One region of the Streptomyces sp. NBC_00775 genome, then DNA from elsewhere that is predicted to be linked to it. Evidence: predicted binding sites of a transcription regulator. Region 1 holds the regulator's gene; each other region holds the start of a gene.
The links. Region 1 encodes HrcA, which represses chaperone genes, less so after heat shock. Its sites were predicted from a motif close to TTNGCACTCNGNNNNNCNGAGTGCNAA; they were not measured.
Positions count from the first base shown of each region.

Region 1 (6,626 bases):
GGTGGCCCTGCCCGGCCCACAGCGCCATGCCCTGCGCGTCGCCCGCCTTGGCCGCCGCCTTGCGCAGCGGGGAGGTGAGGTGGTGGATCTCGGGGTACGCGGCGGGCGCGTACGGGCCGTGCTCGCGCAGGAAGCGGTTGACCAGTCCGCGCGCCGGACGGCCGGAGAACGCGCGCGTCAGCTCCGTCCGTACGAAGAGGGGGTTGGTCAGCGCCTGCTTGTGCACGGCGTTCGCGCCGGACTCGGGGGTGGCGAGGAACGCGGTGCCGAGCTGGGCCGCGCTCGCGCCCGCGGCGAGGACGGCGGCGATCTGGCTGCCGCGCATGATGCCGCCGGCGGCGACGATCGGGATCTGTACGGTCTCGCGCACCTGCGCGATCAGCGACAGCAGCCCGACCCCCGTACCGTCCGTCTCCGGGTTGTCGCGATGGGTGCCCTGGTGGCCACCGGCCTCCACGCCCTGCACGAGCACCGCGGCGGCACCCGCCCGCTGCACGGCCAGCGCCTCCTCAGCGGTGGTCGCGGTGACCATCGTCAGCGTGCCGGCGCGGGCGAGGGAGTCCAGGACGTCACGGCTCGGGACGCCGAAGTGGAAGGAGACCACCGGCACCGGGTTGTCGAGGAGGACGGCGAGCTTGGCGTCGTAGCCGTCGTCACGGCCGCTGTCGGGGTCGCCGAGTTCGGTCTCGTACCAGGCGGCCTCACCGGCGAGCTGGTTGGCGTACACCTCGACGGCGGCCGCGTCCGCGTACTCGGGCTGCGGCATGAACAGATTGACCCCGAACGGGCGCCCCGTGAGCCCGCGCAGCTGCTTGATCTCCTGGTACATGCCGTCGGCGGTCTTGTACCCGGCGGCGAGGAAACCCAGCCCGCCGGCCTCGGACACGGCAGCCGCGAGCTGCGGCACGGAGACGCCGCCCGCCATGGGGGCCTGCACGATCGGGTGAGGGAAGAGATCGGTCAGTGCGGTGGACATGACGGCATGTTGTCACGTCCCCCGAACAAGTCCGAATCCGGCCTTCCACCTGGCATAGGCCACCGGGATGACTACCGACGACCGGCTTTTTTCGCCCCCGCCGCCCCTACCCGTCCCATCCTTCTGGGGCGGAGCCCCAGACCCCGTGGGCCGGTTCTTCGGCTGCGGGTGGGTGGGGGCTGATCTAAAAGATTGCGCAGTTCCCCGCGCCCCTAAAAGGGGCGCGGGGAACTGCGCAATCTTTTCAGCGGGGGTAGGGGCGGCGGGGGCGAGAACCCCTCGTCAGCGACCGTTGAACGCATCCTTCAGACGCGAGAACAACCCCTGCTGCCCGGGCTGGAACTGCCCGGTGGGCCGCTCCTCCCCCCGCAGCTTCGCCAGCTCCCGCAGCAACCGCTCCTGCTCAGGATCCAGCTTCGTCGGCGTCATCACCTCGACGTGGACGATGAGGTCACCACGCCCACCGCCCCGCAGATGCGTGACACCCCGCCCGTGCAACGGAATCGACTGCCCGGACTGCGTGCCCGGACGGATGTCGACCTCCTCCAGCCCGTCGAGCGTCTCCAGCGGCACCTTCGTACCGAGCGACGCCGCGGTCATCGGAATGGTGACCGTGCAGTGCAGATCGTCACCACGCCGCTGGAAGGTCGAGTGCGGGAGTTCGTGGATCTCGACGTAGAGGTCACCGGCAGGCCCGCCACCGGGACCGACCTCGCCCTCGCCCGCGAGCTGGATCCGCGTGCCGTTGTCGACACCGGCGGGGATCTTGACGGTCAGCGTCCGACGGGACCGCACCCGCCCGTCACCCGCACACTCGGGACACGGCGTCGGAACCACGGTCCCGAAGCCCTGGCACTGCGGACACGGCCGGGACGTCATGACCTGGCCCAGGAACGACCGCGTGACCTGGGACACCTCACCCCGCCCGCGACACATGTCACAGGTCTGGGCCGAGGTACCCGGCGCCGCGCCCTCACCGTTACAGGTGGCGCAGACGACGGCCGTGTCGACCTGGATGTCCTTCGTCGTGCCGAAGGCAGCCTCGTCCAGCTCGATCTCGAGCCGGATCATGGCGTCCTGGCCACGCCGCGTACGCGACCGGGGGCCGCGCTGCGACGCCGTACCGAAGAAGGCGTCCATGATGTCCGAGAAGTTCCCGAAACCGCCCGCGCCGAAGCCGCCGGCGCCACCGCCACCAGAGGCGGACAGCGGGTCGCCGCCGAGGTCGTAGACCTGCTTCTTCTGCGGGTCCGACAACACCTCGTACGCGGCGTTGATCTCCTTGAACCGCTCCTGCGTCTTCGGATCGGGATTGACGTCCGGGTGCAGCTCGCGTGCGAGCCTCCGGAACGCCTTCTTGATCTGGTCCTGGGACGCGTCGCGGCTCACGCCGAGTACGGCGTAGTAGTCCGTGGCCACTTACGACTCCGCCAGGATCTGTCCGACGTACCGTGCCACCGCTCGTACCGCTCCCATCGTTCCCGGGTAATCCATGCGGGTCGGTCCGACCACGCCAAGTTTTGCTACTGCCTCGTCGCCCGAACCGTAGCCGACCGAGACCACGGACGTGGAGTTGAGTCCCTCATACGCGTTCTCATGCCCGATTCGCACGGTCATGCTCGAATCCCCGGCCTCACCAAGCAACTTGAGGAGCACGACCTGCTCCTCCAGTGCTTCGAGCACCGGCCGGATGGTGAGAGGGAAGTCATGTCCGAAGCGGGTCAGATTGGCGGTGCCGCCGATCATCAGCCGCTCCTCGGTCTCTTCGACCAGCGTCTCCAGGAGGGTGGAGAGCACTGTCGCGACCGTACCCCGGTCCTCCGCCTCGAACGCGTCCGGGAGGTCCTGCACGAGCTGCGGGACGTCCGCGAAACGGCGGCCCGCGACCCGGCTGTTGAGCCGCGCGCGCAGATCCGCCAGCGACGTCTCACCGAACGGCGCCGGACAGTCGATCATGCGCTGCTCGACCCGGCCGGTGTCCGTGATCAGCACCAGCATCACGCGCGCGGGGGCGAGGGACAGCAGCTCCACGTGCCGCACCGTCGAGCGCGTCAGCGAGGGGTACTGCACGACGGCGACCTGCCGTGTGAGCTGCGCGAGCAGCCGTACGGTCCGCCCCACGACGTCGTCGAGGTCGACAGCCCCGTCAAGGAAATTCTGAATGGCCCGCCGCTCGGGCGCGGTCATCGGCTTGACGCCCGCGAGCTTGTCGACGAAGAGCCGGTAGCCCTTGTCGGTGGGGATGCGTCCGGCGCTGGTGTGCGGCTGGGCGATGTAGCCCTCGTCCTCCAGCGCGGCCATGTCATTGCGCACGGTCGCCGGCGAGACACCGAGGCGGTGCCGCTCGGTGAGCGCCTTGGAACCGACCGGCTCCTCGGTGCCCACGTAGTCCTGGACGATGGCGCGCAGCACTTCGAGCCTGCGTTCACTGAGCATCGCGCGCACCTCCAGAGTCAGCGTCGTGGTCTTCATGACCTTCATGGGCCTTCATGGCCTTCGTCCTGGCACTCATCGCACGCGAGTGCCAGCGTTCCCCGGCCCAGTGTACGGCGGTGAGGTACGGCCCCGGCAAGGGCGGGCCTGCGATGTCGTGTGCTGCACGCTCTCACGGCTAGCGTCTCCTTATGAGCGTGACTTGGGAAGAGTTGGGGTGGGAAAGGGTGGCGCCCCGGGTGGGACGGCGGCGGCTGCCGGTCTGGGACTGCACGGTCGGGCTCGTGGTGGGCGAGGGCGCTGCGCTGATGATCGACGCCGGGTCGAGCCTCGGGGAGGGCGCACGGCTGCGCACGGAGGCCCAGCGGCTCCTCGGCCCGGACCGCCGAGTGACGCACCTCGCACTCACCCACCCCCACTTCGACCATGTCTTCGGCGCGGCGGCGTTCGCGGGCGTGGAGGTGTTCGGGCCGGTCGGCCTCGACTCGGTCTTCGCCCACGACCGTGAGGAGCTGCGCACGGACGCCGTACGCAACGGCCTCGACCCGCGCGAGGCGGCCGAGGCCGCGGACCTCCTGGTCCACCCCCGCCACTCGGTGTGCAGCGAGTGGACCCTCGACCTGGGCGGCGGCGTACAGGTCCTGCTGGCGAACGTGGGCCCCGGCCACACGGGCCACGACTTGGCGGTACTGATCCAAGGCACACGAGCCACACCAGCCACACCAGCCACACCAAGCACAGCAAGCACACTTGGTTCATCACCGGAGATCGTCTTCTGCGGCGATCTGGTGGAGGAGTCGGGCGAACCCCAGGCGGGACCGGATGCCGTCCCCTCCCACTGGCCGGCGGCCCTGGACCGGCTGCTCGACCTGGGCGGGGAGGACGCCGTGTACGTGCCGGGACACGGGGCGACGGTGAATGCGGCGTTTGTCCGGGCCCAGCGGAACGCGCTGGCGACCCGCTTCGGCGTGTCGTAGGAGCCCGTACGACGCGACGGCGGGGCTTCTCCTATCGTCATCCGAATGCGCCAGTACTCTCCGGACCTGACCCCGCCGTGGAAGAAGCCCAAGCCCGTGACCGAGGTCCCCGCGGACCCCGGTCTGGTGGTCGAGGAGCCCGGCACCGGCTTCTGCGGCGCGGTGATCCGCTGCGAGGCGGGCACGGTGACCCTGGAAGACCGCTTCGGCAAGCACCGCGTCTTCCCGCTGGAGCCGAGGGGCTTCCTCCTGGAGGGCAGGGTGGTGACGCTGGTCCGCCCGTCGGCCGCGCCCGCGTCGCGTCCCGCCCGCACGGCCTCGGGTTCGGTGGCGGTACCGGGCGCGCGTGCCAGGGTGGCCCGGGCGGGCCGCATCTACGTCGAGGGCCGCCACGACGCCGAACTGGTCGAGAAGGTCTGGGGCGACGACCTCCGCATCGAGGGCGTCGTCGTCGAGTACCTGGAGGGCATCGACGACCTCCCCTCGATCGTCGCGGACTTCGACCCCGGCCCGGACGCCCGCCTCGGCATCCTGGTCGACCACCTCGTCCCCGGCACCAAGGAGTCCCGCATCGCCGAGTCGGTCACCAGCGACCACGCCCTGGTCCTCGGCCACCCCTACATCGACATCTGGGAGGCCGTGAAACCGTCCTCCGTAGGCATCCCCTCCTGGCCCCGCATCCCCCACGGCCAGGACTGGAAAACAGGCATCTGCCGATCCCTGGGCTGGCCGGAAAACACCGGCGCGGCCTGGCAGCACATCCTGTCCCACGTCCGCTCCTACAAGGACCTGGAGCCGGAACTCCTGGGCCGAGTGGAAGAGTTGATCGACTTCGTCACGGCCCCGGAGTAAAGGGCCACACGACGGTTTTCCGCCCCCGCCGCCCCTACCCGTCCCATCCCGTTCCTGGGGGCTGCGCCCCCAGGCCCCCCTAAAAGATTGCGCCGTTCCCCGCGCCCCTTTTAGGGGTGGTTCGTCGGGTGCGGGGCGGTGGGGGTTGCTCGCGCAGTTCCCCGCGCCCCTAAAAGGGGCGCGGGGAACTGCGCAATCTTTTGCACCAGCCCCCACCCACCCGCAGCCAAAGAACCGGCCCACGGGGTCTGGGGCGGAGCCCCAGAAGGATGGGACGGGTAGGGGCGGCGGGGGCGAAAAAGGGCCCTCAGTCCACCAGGTCCCGGACGACCGCGTCCGCGAGCAACCGCCCGCGCAGCGTCAGAACGGCACGACCTTCGTCGTACGGCCCGGCTTCGAGCAACCCCTCACCCAGCGCCCGCGCCGCCGCCGCAAGCCCCTCCACCCGAAGCAAAGACAGCGGACACCCCTCACGAAGCCGCAGCTCCAGCAGGACGCGCTCAACCCGGCGATCCTCCTCGGACAGAAGCTCCCGCCCGGCCCCCGGCGACCGCCCGGAGGCCAGCGCCGAGGCATACGCCCCCGGATGCTTCACATTCCACCACCGCACCCCACCGACGTGGCTGTGCGCCCCGGGCCCCGCCCCCCACCAGTCGGCCCCCCGCCAGTACAGCTCGTTGTGAAGGCAACGCCCACCTTCGGAAGCGGCCCAGTTCGACACCTCGTACCACTCGAAGCCCGCCCCCGACATCACCTCGTCCGCGATGAGATACCGATCCGCGTGCACGTCGTCGTCCGTCATCGGAACCTCGCCGCGGCGGATACGACGAGCGAGCTGGGTACCCTCCTCCACGATCAGCGCATACGCGGAGATGTGGTCGGGCCCGGCACCGAGCGCCGCGTCGAGCGAGGCACGCCAGTCGTCGTCGGACTCCCCGGGCGTGCCGTAGATCAGGTCCAGGTTCACATGCTCGAAGCCCGCCGCACGGGCCTCGGCGACACAGGCCTCGGGACGGCCGGGCGTGTGCGTGCGGTCGAGCACCTTCAGTACGTGCTGCTTGGCGCTCTGCATCCCGAAGGAGATCCGGTTGAAGCCCCCGGCGCGCAAGGTCGCAAGGTATGCCGGATCGACCGACTCGGGGTTCGCCTCCGTGGTGATCTCCGCGTCGTCCGCGAGCCCGAACTCGTCACGGATCGCCCCCAGCATCCGTACGAGATCGTCGGCGGCCAGCAGGGTCGGCGTACCACCGCCGACGAAGACCGTGCGGACGGGGCGCGGGTCGTCGCCGAGGACCTTGCGGGCGAGCCGGACCTCGTCGGTCAGCGTGTCCGCGTAGTTGTCCCGGGAGGCGAGCACGCCACCGGTGCCCCGCAGCTCGGTCGCCGTG
Region 1 is NZ_CP108938.1:7,219,977-7,226,602, reverse strand. Features, by position in the region: gene OIC96_RS32150 (nitronate monooxygenase) at 1-976, opposite strand, end outside; gene dnaJ (molecular chaperone DnaJ) at 1,259-2,395, opposite strand; gene hrcA (heat-inducible transcriptional repressor HrcA) at 2,396-3,412, opposite strand; gene OIC96_RS32135 (MBL fold metallo-hydrolase) at 3,601-4,386, shown strand; gene OIC96_RS32130 (DUF3097 domain-containing protein) at 4,432-5,238, shown strand; gene hemW (radical SAM family heme chaperone HemW) at 5,546-6,626, opposite strand, start outside.

Region 2 (6,626 bases), 3.0 Mb from region 1:
ACCTTGACGGCGTGGACGAGCGCGGAGCCACCACCGGAGACGATGCCCTCCTCGACCGCGGCGCGGGTCGCGGAGATGGCGTCCTCCAGACGGTGCTTCTTCTCCTTGAGCTCCACCTCGGTGGCGGCGCCGACCTTGATCACGCACACGCCGCCGGCCAGCTTCGCGAGGCGCTCCTGGAGCTTCTCGCGGTCCCAGTCGGAGTCGGTGTTCTCGATCTCGGCCTTGATCTGGTTGACGCGGCCCAGGACGGCCTCGTGGTCGCCGCCACCGTCGACGACCGTGGTGTCGTCCTTGGTGACGGTCACGCGGCGGGCGGTGCCCAGCACGTCCAGGCCGACCTGGTCGAGCTTGAGGCCGACCTCCTCGGCGATGACCTGACCGCCGGTGAGGGTGGCGAGGTCGCCCAGCATCGCCTTGCGGCGGTCACCGAAGCCGGGGGCCTTCACAGCGACGGCGTTGAACGTGCCGCGGATCTTGTTCACGACCAGGGTCGACAGGGCCTCGCCCTCGACGTCCTCGGCGATGATCAGCAGCGGCTTGGAGGCGTTGGACTGGATGACCTTCTCCAGCAGCGGCAGCAGGTCCTGGATGGAGCTGATCTTGCCCTGGTGGATGAGGATGTACGGGTCGTCGAGGACGGCCTCCATACGCTCCTGGTCGGAGACCATGTACGGCGACAGGTAGCCCTTGTCGAAGGCCATGCCCTCGGTGAAGTCCAGCTCCAGACCGAAGGTGTTGGACTCCTCGACGGTGATGACACCGTCCTTGCCGACCTTGTCCATCGCCTCGGCGATGAGCTCGCCGACCTGCGGGTCCTGGGCGGACAGACCGGCGACGGCGGCGATGTCGGACTTCTCGTCGATCGGACGGGCGGTCGCGAGGAGCTCGTCCGACACGGCCTTGACGGCGGCGTCGATGCCCTTCTTCAGGGCGGCCGGGGAGGCACCCGCGGCAACGTTCCGCAGGCCCTCGCGCACCAGCGCCTGGGCGAGCACGGTGGCGGTGGTCGTACCGTCACCCGCGATGTCGTTGGTCTTGGTCGCCACCTCCTTCACCAGCTGGGCGCCGAGGTTCTCGTACGGGTCGTCGAGCTCGACCTCGCGGGCGATGGTGACGCCGTCGTTGGTGATGGTGGGGGCGCCGAACTTCTTGTCGATGACGACGTTGCGGCCCTTGGGGCCGATCGTCACCTTGACCGTGTCGGCAAGCTTGTTGACGCCGCGCTCAAGGGCGCGACGGGCGTCCTCGTCGAACTTCAGGATCTTCGCCATGGGAGCGATTCAGCCCTCTCGGAAATCTTTGGGAGAACGAACTGCGCCCCCAGCACCCGGCTTGTTAAAGGACGCGGGGGCCAGGGGCGCAGCTCACTGCAATTCTGGGTGAATTACTTCTCGACGATCGCGAGCACGTCGCGAGCCGAGAGGACGAGGTACTCCTCGCCGTTGTACTTCACCTCGGTGCCGCCGTACTTGCTGTACAGCACGATGTCGCCGACGGAGACGTCGAGTTCGACGCGCTTTCCGTCCTCGATGCGGCCCGGACCGACGGCCAGGACGACGCCCTCCTGGGGCTTCTCCTTCGCGGTGTCCGGAATGACCAGGCCAGAGGCCGTGGTCTGCTCGGCGTCGAGCGGCTGGACCACAATGCGGTCCTCGAGCGGCTTGATGGCAACCTTGGAGCTGGCGGTCGTCACGATCCGACCTCCCCCTTCGGAGATCTCACGGGGTTAACTGTCTGAGGTGGCGACCAGGTCGATCCGTCGTCGCGGGTGCCGGACCTGCCCGTCGCTATTGGCACTCTCCAGGGGGGAGTGCCAGACCCGAGACTATGACTGCGATTAGCACTCGGTCAAGCGGAGTGCCAAAGACCTCCGGCGTGGCGTGGGGTTCCGGGAGCCGTGCGTGGGTGCGGGCGTGCCCTGGGGCTGCGCCCCAGACCCCCTATCGGCCTGAACGGCCTCGCCCTCAAACGCCGGACGGGCTGGGTGGTGCCGGCCCGCGCTGGAGTGTCAGCCGCCCGCATTGACGTAACGCCTGCCTGCCCCGAGCGGCTACAGATAATTTTCCAAGCGCGCGGGCGTGAAGCCCTCCGCCTGGATGCGCTTGAGGAGCCCGAGTGTCGCGTCCGTGAAGTTGGGTTCCCTGAAGCCGGAGAGGATGTCGCCGGGCCGCAGCGGGTGGGCGTCGGCCGGGCGGCCGAGGACGACCGCCGCGACCCCGCAGTCGGCGGCGGCACGCAGGGTGGTGGAGTCGTAGGTGCCGTACGGGGGGCGCAGCAGCCGGGGCCGGACGCCGAAGCGCTGTTTGAGCTTGTCCTGCTGGCCGCAGATCTCGGCGCGCTGGCCGGCGTAGGGCAGGCCGCGCAGGGAGGCGTGGTCGAGGGTGTGGTTCTGCACGCTGGCGCCGACGTCGCCCAGCTGCGCGAAGTGCCCGTACCCCGGCCCGACGACGCTGTTCGTGAGGAACATGCTGACCGGCAGCCGCAGTTCACGCACCATGTCGACGAACCGGGGATCGCGTTCGGCACCGTCGTCGTACGTCAGGAAGACCACCTTGTCGCGGGTCCGGACATGGTCCACGACGGGCGGCAGCCCCGGGCCCGCGGTGCGCGCGGTGGTCCTGGCGGGTGGTCTCGGCGGCCGGGCGAGCGGCGCGGCGAGCCCCCAGCGGCGGTACGCCGACTCATGCGGCCGTACCTTCTGCGCCGCCTTCTTGCCCAGCCGTTCGATCGGGTCGACGGACTGGGCGCAGCCGGTGAGCAACGCGGCGGCGAGCAGCCCGGTGGCCAGGGCGCGCACCCGGTGCCTCACAGGTAGTCCTCCAGGCGGGCCACCGCGTACCCCTTGGCGGTCACTTTCTTCATGAAGCGGCGGACCATGTCGGGCATGCTGCCCTTCCAGTCGTTCCGGCCCCGGAAGTGGCTGAGGACGATGTCGCCGGGGTGCAGGTCGCGGTCCCACTCGCGGTACTCCCAGTGGTCGACGAAGACTTCCTCGTCCCAGATTGGCGCGTACTTGATGCCGCAGGCCTTCGCGGCGCGCAGGGTGTCCTGGTTGTAGTTGCCGTACGGGGGCCGGAAGACCGTCGGGCGCCTGCCGAACTGCTTCCTCATCACGCGCTGCATGCCGCAGATCTCGTCCTTCTGCTCGGCGTAGGAGAGTCCGGGCAGGTAGGGGTGGGTCAGCGTGTGGTTGTTGAGGGTGATGCCCCGGTCGCGCATCTTGCGGAAGTACCGGTAGTTGTCCTTGACCAGGTAGTTGCTGAGGAACGCGGTGTACGGGATCTTCAGTTCGCTCATCATCCGCAGGAACCGCGGGTCCTTCTCCGCGCCGTCGTCGATGGTGAGGAAGACGACCCTGTCCTTGGTGGGGATGGTCGTGAAGACCGGGGGCAGCCCCAGCTCCTCCTGGCCGTCGACCTCGAACCCCTTGCGTGCCTTGATCACCGGCTTCCTGGCGGGTGCGGGCGGGGCCGTCAGCGGCGTCTCGGCCAGCCCCCAGCGCTTGGCCGCGGCGACCCGCTGGGCCTGCGCGATGCGGAGCTTGGAGGCGTACGCGTCGAGAGCGCGGGCGGGGGGCGCCTTCAGCGGCTGCTGACCATGGGCCGGCCACACACCGCCGGAGCCGTCGTCCGCACAGCCGGAGACGACGGCGGTGAGGGCGAGCAGGGCGATTCCACCGCGAAGACCCATCCACTTCGCCCCATTTTTATAATTTTGTCGCACTGGTCGCATGGTGCGGGATCCTCCCAGGCCATGGCCCGTACGAGGCCCCGACACCGCGGCCGGAAGCGCGCCGTCCACCGACTGGCCCACAATGGCCCGGTGAACGACGTCTCCTTCGCCTCCCTCCTCACCCCCGAGGGCCGCGCCCTGCTCGACGAGGTGCGCGGCACCGAACCGGCGCAGGAGCTGGCCGTCGCCACCCGGCTGCGCCGCGAGCACTCGGCCGAGCTGGTTTCGGCGGCGCTCGGACAGGCGCGGCTGCGGCAGCGGGCGGTGGCGAAGTTCGGGGCCGAGGACGCGCAGCGGATGTTCTTCACGCCGAACGGGGTCGAGCAGTCGACCCGTACGACGGTCGCGACGCACCGCGCGAGGCGATTCGCGGAGCTGGGCGTCCGCTCGGTCGCCGACCTCTGCTGCGGCATCGGCGGCGACGCGATCGCGCTGGCCCGCGCCGGGATCCGTGTCCTCGCCGTCGACCGCGACCCGCTGACCGCGGCGGTCGCCCGCGCGAACGCCGACGCCCTCGGCCTAGCCGACCTCATCGAGGTGCGCGAGGCGGATGTCACCGAGGTGGACACGGCGACGTACGACGCGGTCTTCGTGGACCCCGCGCGGCGCGGCGGACGTGGCCGGATCTTCGACCCGGAGGCGTACTCGCCGCCGCTGTCCTGGGCGATCGGGACGGCGCTCGCGGCGCCCCTGGCCGCCCTGAAGATTGCCCCCGGCATCCCCCACGAGGCGATCCCCGCCGAAGCGGAGGCCGAGTGGATCTCCGACGGCGGCGATGTGAAGGAGGCCGTGCTGTGGTTCGGCACGGAGCCCGGCCTGGTGCGGGCCACGCTGCTGCCGGGCCCGCGGGTGCTGCGCGGGCGGGGGCTGCCGGATCCCGCCGTGCGACCGGTCGGGCGTTATCTGTACGAGCCCGACGGCGCCGTCATTCGCGCGCATCTGGTCGCGGAGGTGGCCGAGGAGCTGGGGGGCGGGCTGGTCGACGAGACGATCGCGTACATCACCGCGGACGAGCTGCGGCCGACGCCGTATGCCACCGCGTACGAGATCACCGACCAACTGCCCTTCGGCGTGAAGAAGTTGAAGGCGCTGCTGCGGGAGCGGGGGGTCGGCGTACTGACGGTGAAGAAGCGGGGGTCGGCCGTCGAGCCGGAGGAGCTGCGGCGGAAGGTGAAGCCCCAGGGGCCGCATGCGGCGACCGTGTTCCTGACGCGGGTGGCGGGTGCCCCGACCATGCTGGTGGGGGCACCCGCGACGCCGTCCACTGGGGGTGGACCGTCTTGAGGTGCCCTCGTTGGTGCTCGCCATGATCGGGTAGGAGGGGTACGGCGACGGCCACTTGGAGAAGTGGGCGTCACTCAGCCGCACTCCCGGGCCCGGGCGAGCAGCAGTGCCCGCTCGCGCTCGTTCCGCGCCAGCGAGGCCGCGCGTGCGAACTCCGCCCGCGCCTCCGCCGTACGCCCCATCCGGGCCAGCAGATCCCCGCGCACGCTGGGCAGCAAGTGGTAGTCACGCAGGGCGGGTTCGGCGGCAAGGGTGTCGACGAGGGCGAGGGCCGGTTCCGGGCCTTCCGCCATCGAGACGGCGACGGCGCGGTTCAGCTCGACGACCGGGGAAGGCGAGCGGGCCGCCAGCAGCCCGTACAGGGTGGCGATCTGCGCCCAGTCCGTGTCCTCGTACGCGTACGCCTGCGCGTGGCACGCGGCGATGGCGGCCTGCAGGGCGTACGGGCCGGGGCCTGCCGTGGCGACGGCGTTGGAGCGGCCCAGCGCGGCGAAGCCCCGGCGGATGAGCAGGCGGTTCCAGCGGCGGCGGTTCTGGTCCTTGAGGAGCACCGGTTCGCCCAAGGGGCCGGTGCGGGCGGCCGCGCGGGACTCCTGGAGCTCCAACAGGGCGGCCAGCCCGTGCACTTCGGGCTCCTTGGGCATCAACTCGGCGAGCACCCGGGCCAGTCGGAGCGCGTCCTCGCACAGGGCGGGGCGCAGCAGGTCGTCGCCCGCGGTGGCGGCGTAACCCTCGTTGAAGATCAGGTAGATGACTTCGAGGACCGACCCGAGCCGGGCTTCGCGCTCCGGGCCGTACGGGACCTCGAAGGCGACCCCCTTCGTCGCCAGCGTCCGCTTGGCGCGCACGATGCGCTGGGCGATCGTCGCCTCGGGGGCGAGGAAGGCGCGGGCGATCTCGGGGGTGGTCAGGCCGCCCAGCAGCCGCAGGGTGAGCGCGATGCGGGCCTCGGCGGACAGGACGGGGTGGCAGGCGGTGAAGACGAGCCGCAGCAGGTCGTCGTCGATGTCGTCCGGGTCGGCGGGCTCCTCGAACGGGGTGGTCGTGTCCAGGTCCCGCCCGATCTCCTCCAGCTTGCGGGCGTACCGTTCCCGGCGGCGTACGAGGTCGATCGCGCGATGCTTGGCGGTGGCCGTCAGCCAGGCGCCCGGGTTCTCCGGCACCCCGTCCCGCGGCCACTGCTCAAGGGCTGCGACCAAGGCATCCTGGGCCAGCTCCTCGGCGATACCGACGTCACGGACGATCCGGGCCACGCCGGCGATGATGCGGGGCGACTCGATGCGGAAGATCGTCTCGACGGCGTCGCCGGCGCCGGAGGCGGTGGCTTCGTCCACGGTGGCCTCGGCCGGGTCGGTACCGGCCGGGTCGGCATCGGCTGGCTCGGCATCGGCTGGGGTGACGGTGGGCTGTGGTTCCACAACCCACCATCAGACACCCGCCGGGCCGTGAGGCCAAGCCGCGACTCAGCCCTCCGCGATCTCCCGCACCTCGCAGGTCACCGTCCAGTGCTCCTCGTGCACCTTCAGGAACCGCTTGGTCCACTCGATGGCCTCGGCCATGTCCTTGCACTGCATGAGCGCGTAGCCGCCGACGACCTCCTTGGACTC
Region 2 is NZ_CP108938.1:4,185,020-4,191,645, forward strand. Features, by position in the region: gene groL (chaperonin GroEL) at 1-1,274, opposite strand, end outside; gene groES (co-chaperone GroES) at 1,388-1,696, opposite strand; gene OIC96_RS18535 (polysaccharide deacetylase family protein) at 2,054-2,812, opposite strand; gene OIC96_RS18540 (polysaccharide deacetylase family protein) at 2,809-3,735, opposite strand; gene OIC96_RS18545 (class I SAM-dependent methyltransferase) at 3,826-5,019, shown strand; gene OIC96_RS18550 (RNA polymerase sigma factor) at 5,094-6,353, opposite strand; gene OIC96_RS18555 (YciI family protein) at 6,483-6,626, opposite strand, start outside.
Region 2: groES (co-chaperone GroES) is a predicted target of HrcA. The motif match lies at 1,841-1,867, and genes of this name have one in related genera.

Region 3 (6,626 bases), 1.3 Mb from region 1:
CGGTGTTTGCGGACGCCGACGTCGACCTGGGCGAGGGCGTCCAGGCCCACGAGGTGCAGGGCGTCGACGAGCATGCCCAGCTCGACGCCGTACCCGACGGGGAACGGCAGCTGTTCGAGCAGGGAGCGGCGGGCCGCGTACTCGCCGCCGAGCGGCTGCACGAAGCCCGCGAGCTGCGGCCAGTGCATGTTCAGCAGGGGGCGCGCCATGAGTTCGGTGACCCTGCCGCCCTGGCCGGCCGCCCCGCCCAGCGGTCTGTCGTACATGGCCTTGACCAGGTCCACGCCCGGGTCGGTGAGCAGCGGGCCCACGATCCCGGAGACGAAGTCGGACGAGAATTCCTTGAGGTCCGCGTCGATGAAGCAGACGATGTCCCCGCTCGTCACGAGCAGCGACCGCCACAGGACCTCGCCCTTGCCGGGCACGGTCGGGATCCGCGGCAGGATCTCGTCGCGGTGCACGACTCGCGCGCCGGCGGCGGCGGCGACCTCGGAGGTGCGGTCGGTCGAGCCCGAGTCGACGACGACGATCTCGTCGACGAGGGGCACCTGCTGCATCAGGTCGTGGCGGATGACGGCGACGATCTCGCCGACCGTCTCCTCCTCGTTGAGGGCGGGCAGCACTACGCTGACCGTCGATCCCGAGGTGCGTTTGGCGGCCATGAGCTTGTGGAGCGGGCGGTCGGCAACGGACCAGGAGCGTGTGCTCAGCCAGCGCTCGACTTCTTCCAGCACAGTCTGCGGCTCCTCACTGTCTGATCACACGCTCTCATCAGCGTGCCCGCCGCGGAAGCGGCGGATCGATTGCAGCCATCTCGCGGTTCGGACGACTATCTCAACTGTCCTGGCCTTCGGTTACAGTCTTGAACAACGCGGATGACCATCGCATGTCCTGGATCATCAGCACGTACTGTGTTCAACAGTTCAACAATCAAATACCGCTCATCCAGAGGGGCAGAGGGATACGGCCCGATGAAGCCCCGGCAACCCTCCAGCCGGTCTCGTACGACTACGTTGTCGTCGCGAGGCTCCCGGCTCGGGAAGGTGCCAAATCCGTCTCACGGCGAAGTGCGCCGTGAGGAAGATGAGGAGAAAGGGCCTCGCCTCCATGGCTGCGCAGACAGTTGCAAGCACCACGAACACCGGAATCTCCGCCGACTCGGCCAACTCCGTGGACCTCGGTCCGGCCGCCGCGCTTTCCTGCCGCGAGTGCGGTCACCGCGTCCCGCTCGGCCCGGTCTTCGCCTGCGAGGAGTGTTTCGGCCCGCTGGAGATCGCGTACGACTTCTCGGCCTACGAAACCGAAGAACTCCGCAAGCGCATCGAAGCGGGTCCCGCGAACATCTGGCGTTACGCGCCCCTCCTGCCCGTCCCCGCGGACGTCGCCGAGAAGCCGAACATCAACCCCGGCTGGACCAAGCTCGTCCAGGCCGACAACCTCGCGCGCGAGCTCGGTGTCGACGCCGGCAAGCTCTTCGTGAAGGACGACTCCGGCAACCCGACGCACTCCTTCAAGGACCGCGTCGTCGCCCAGGCCATCGAGGCCGCCCGCGCCTTCAACTTCACCACCCTCTCCTGCTCCTCCACCGGCAACCTCGCCGGCGCGGTGGGTGCCGCCGCCGCCCGCGCCGGCTTCCGCTCCTGCGTGTTCATCCCGCACGACCTGGAGCAGGGCAAGATCGTCATGGCCGCGATCTACGGCGGTGAGCTCGTCGGCATCGAGGGCAACTACGACGACGTGAACCGTTTCTGCTCCGAGCTGATCGGCGACCCCGCCGGCGAGGGCTGGGGCTTCGTCAACGTCAACCTGCGGCCGTACTACGCGGAGGGCTCCAAGACCCTCGCGTACGAGATCTGCGAGCAGCTCGGCTGGCAGCTCCCCGACCAGCTGGTGATCCCGATCGCCTCCGGCTCCCAGCTCACCAAGGTCGACAAGGGCCTCCAGGAGCTGATCAAGCTCGGACTCGTCGAGGACAAGCCGTACAAGATCTTCGGCGCCCAGGCCGAGGGCTGCTCGCCGGTGTCCGTCGCCTACAAGGCCGGCCACGACGTCGTACGCCCCCAGAAGCCGAACACCATCGCCAAGTCCCTGGCCATCGGCAACCCGGCGGACGGGCCGTACGTGCTCGACATCGCGCGGCGGACGGGTGGGGCCGTGGAGGACGTCAACGACGAGCAGGTCGTCGACGCGATCAAGCTTCTCGCCCGGACCGAGGGCATCTTCGCGGAGACCGCCGGCGGGGTGACCGTGGGTGTGGCGAAGAAGCTGATCGAGAATGGTCTCCTCGACCCGACCCTCACGACCGTCGTCCTCAACACCGGCGATGGTCTGAAGACGCTGGACGCGGTGGCCGGTACGGGGCTCACCGCGACGATCCGGCCCAACCTTGAGTCTTTCCGGGAAGCTGGGCTCGCGTAAGACGTTGTTCTTCTTCTGCGGGCCGGTGGGGGCTGGCCGCGCAGTTCTCCGCGCCCCTTTGGGGGCGCTCCACCTGACCGGAGGTCACAAGGCATGAGCGTCAACGTTCGCATCCCCACCATCCTGCGCACCTACACCGGCGGCAAGGCCGAGGTGAGTGCCGAGGGTGGGACTCTCGCCGAGGTCATCGCCGACCTGGAGAAGAACCACACGGGTATCGCCGCGCGCGTGCTGGACGACCAGGGCAAGCTGCGCCGCTTCGTCAACGTGTACGTCAACGACGACGACGTGCGGTTCGAGCAGGGGCTGGAGACGGCTACGCCGGACGGTGCGGGCGTCTCGATCATCCCGGCCGTCGCCGGAGGCTGATCGCTACCCTCGGTAACGCCGAATACGCAGTGTTCATCGAATTGCCCTCTCCGTGAGAGAAACGGAGGGGGCAATTCTGCATGGTTGAGCGGGGTACAGTTGGGGAACCCGCTTCGCTATACATGCCGGACGCATATGAGTACCTGTGCGACACCCGACAAGAAGTAGCCAAAGTGCCCCATCTTTTTGAGCCTTTTATGGCATATACGGGGCCCGACTTGCCCTGAATCTTCGCGAGTCCTCCGCATTTTCCCGATCGGCGATGCCCAGAATTCTCGTCCGATTGACCTGTTGCAGACGGCAGTTGGACAGATACATTCAGCCGCGGTCGACGCGTTCCGGCGCACACCCCCAATCGTTGGGGGGTGAGGTCTGACCCGGATCCGCGAAGTGTGGATCTGTGCAAGGGCCAGTAATAGGGGAGTTAGGCATGGCTCAGGGCACCGTCAAGTGGTTCAACGCGGAGAAGGGGTACGGCTTCATCGCGGTCGACGGTGGTGCGGACGTCTTCGTGCACTACAGCGCGATTCAGATGGACGGCTACCGCACCCTTGAAGAGGGTCAGCGAGTGGAGTTCGAGATCTCGCAGGGCCAGAAGGGTCCGCAGGCGGACATGGTCAAGCTCGCCGTCTGATCCGGCGCGATCGGCCACCGACGCACTCACGCCGAGGGGCCCGCATCCCACCTGGGGTGCGGGCCCCTCGTGCGTGTCCGGTCATGTCCTGCGCCCCGCTCCCGTTCGTGAGAGGCGCTTGCACTCGCAGGGGTCGAGTGCTAATCATTGGGCTTAGCACTCTCCCAGTGAGAGTGACAGAACTTGGATCGGGCCAGTGAGGTCCGCAGGCCGGTGGGGCAAGGAACCACAAGGGCTGCAGGCCGTCCGTCGCGGGCGCGGGCGCGATCCGGAGCAATCCACCCCGTCCGGGAGGACCACTTCACATGGCCAAGATCATCGCGTTCGACGAGGAGGCACGGCGCGGTCTCGAGCGCGGGATGAACCAGCTCGCCGACGCCGTCAAGGTCACCCTTGGCCCCAAGGGCCGGAACGTCGTCCTCGAGAAGAAGTGGGGCGCCCCCACGATCACCAACGATGGTGTTTCCATCGCCAAGGAGATCGAGCTCGAGGACCCGTACGAGAAGATCGGCGCCGAGCTGGTCAAGGAAGTCGCCAAGAAGACGGACGACGTCGCCGGTGACGGTACGACCACGGCGACCGTTCTCGCCCAGGCGCTCGTCCGCGAGGGCCTGCGCAACGTAGCCGCCGGCGCCAACCCGATGGCTCTCAAGCGCGGTATCGAGAAGGCCGTCGAGGCCGTCTCCGGTGCGCTGCTTGAGCAGGCGAAGGATGTCGAGACCAAGGAGCAGATCGCTTCCACGGCCTCCATCTCCGCCGCCGACACCCAGATCGGCGAGCTCATCGCCGAGGCGATGGACAAGGTCGGCAAGGAAGGCGTCATCACCGTCGAGGAGTCCCAGACCTTCGGTCTGGAGCTGGAGCTCACCGAGGGTATGCGCTTCGACAAGGGCTACATCTCGGCGTACTTCGCCACCGACATGGAGCGTATGGAGGCCGTCCTCGACGACCCGTACATCCTGATCGCCAACTCGAAGGTCAGCAACGTCAAGGACCTGCTGCCGCTTCTCGAGAAGGTCATGCAGTCCGGCAAGCCGCTGCTGATCATCGCCGAGGACGTCGAGGGCGAGGCCCTGTCGACCCTGGTCGTCAACAAGATCCGTGGCACCTTCAAGTCCGTCGCCGTCAAGGCCCCGGGCTTCGGTGACCGCCGCAAGGCCATGCTCGGCGACATCGCCATCCTCACGGGCGGCGAGGTCATCTCCGAGGAGGTCGGCCTCAAGCTGGAGAACGCGGGCATCGACCTGCTCGGCCGCGCCCGCAAGGTCGTCATCACCAAGGACGAGACGACGATCGTCGACGGCTCGGGCTCGGCGGACCAGGTTGCCGGTCGCGTCAACCAGATCCGTGCCGAGATCGAGAACTCGGACTCGGACTACGACCGCGAGAAGCTCCAGGAGCGCCTGGCGAAGCTGGCCGGCGGCGTGGCCGTCATCAAGGCCGGTGCCGCCACCGAGGTTGAGCTCAAGGAGCGCAAGCACCGCATCGAGGACGCCGTTCGCAACGCGAAGGCGGCCGTCGAGGAGGGCATCGTCGCCGGTGGTGGCGTGGCCCTCATCCAGGCCTCCGCGGTCTTCGAGAAGCTGGAGCTCGAGGGTGACGAGGCGACCGGCGCCAACGCCGTGCGTCTCGCCCTGGAGGCCCCGCTCAAGCAGATCGCCGTCAACGGTGGTCTCGAGGGTGGCGTCGTCGTCGAGAAGGTCCGCAACCTGCCCATCGGTCACGGCCTGAACGCCGCCACCGGTGAGTACGTGGACATGATCGCCGAGGGCATCATCGACCCGGCGAAGGTGACGCGCTCTGCCCTGCAGAACGCCGCCTCCATCGCCGCGCTGTTCCTCACCACCGAGGCCGTCATCGCCGACAAGCCCGAGAAGGCCGGCGCGGCCGCTCCGGGCGGCATGCCGGGCGGTGACATGGACTTCTGATCGACTCGGCCTCAACGGCCCTGGTTGATCTCTGTCCTTACGTTCCGAGGGCGGTACCCCCACTCCCAGGGGGTGCCGCCCTCGGGCGTGTCCGGGGTCACAGAAGAGAGCGGTGGGGCGGCGGAATGCCCCGGTGGACGAGGCGGTTGACGTTCACGGATGGTCGATGCACATGCACATACCGTCCGGAATCCCCGACACATCCGAATCCCCGTCTGCTCGATGTCTGATGGACCTCTCCGAGGAGCCCTGTACGTGACTGCCACCGCCCCCGCCTCGCGCGCCGCCGAGATCCTTTCCCGCCCCGTCACCCTGAACGGCCTGACCGTCCCCAACCGGATCGTGATGGCGCCGATGACCCGGGCGTTCTCGCCGGGCGGTGTCCCCGGCGACGACGTGGTCTCGTACTACGCCCGCCGCGCCGCCGCGGGCGTGGGCCTCATCGTCACCGAGGGCACGTACGTGGGCCACGACTCGGCCGGGCAGAGCGACCGCATCCCGCGCTTCCACGGCGAGGAGCAGCTCGCGGGCTGGGCGAAGGTCGCCGACGCCGTGCACGCGGCGGGCGGGAAGATCGTGCCGCAGCTGTGGCACATCGGCATGGTGCGCGAGGATGGCCAGCCGCCGTTCGCCGAGGCCCCTGCGGTCGGCCCCTCCGGCCTGCGCATCGGCGCCACCGAGGCCACCGGCAAGGCCATGACCCAGACCGACCTGGACGACGTCATCGCGGCGTTCGCCGAGGCCGCGGCCGCCGCCGAGCGCATCGGCTTCGACGGCGTGGAGATCCACGGCGCCCACGGCTATCTCCTCGACCAGTTCCTGTGGGCCGGCACCAACCGCCGCACCGACGCCTACGGCGGTGACCTGGTGGCCCGTACGAAGTTCGCCGCCGAGATCGTCGCCGCGGTGCGCGCGGCCGTCTCGCCCGACTTCCCGATCATCTTCCGCTACTCGCAGTGGAAGCAGGAGGCGTACGGTGCCCGGCTCGCCGAGACGCCGGAGGAGCTGGAGGCGATCCTCGCGCCGCTCGCCGCGGCCGGGGTGGACGCCTTCCACGCCTCGACGCGCCGCTACTGGCTGCCGGAGTTCGAGGGTTCCGACCTCAACCTCGCGGGCTGGACGAAGAAGCTGACCGGCAAGCCCACCATCACCGTCGGCTCGGTCGGGCTGGACGGCGACTTCATCAAGGGCTTCATGGGGGAGGGGTCCCCGGTCAAGAGCATCGACGACCTCCTGGACAGCCTGGAGCGCGACGAGTTCGACATGGTCGCCGTCGG
Region 3 is NZ_CP108938.1:5,909,116-5,915,741, forward strand. Features, by position in the region: gene OIC96_RS26420 (glucosyl-3-phosphoglycerate synthase) at 1-734, opposite strand, end outside; SAM riboswitch class I at 939-1,090, shown strand; gene thrC (threonine synthase) at 1,108-2,418, shown strand; gene OIC96_RS26430 (MoaD/ThiS family protein) at 2,512-2,787, shown strand; gene OIC96_RS26435 (cold-shock protein) at 3,218-3,421, shown strand; gene groL (chaperonin GroEL) at 3,727-5,349, shown strand; gene OIC96_RS26445 (NADH:flavin oxidoreductase) at 5,572-6,626, shown strand, end outside.
Region 3: groL (chaperonin GroEL) is a predicted target of HrcA. The motif match lies at 3,575-3,601, and genes of this name have one in related genera.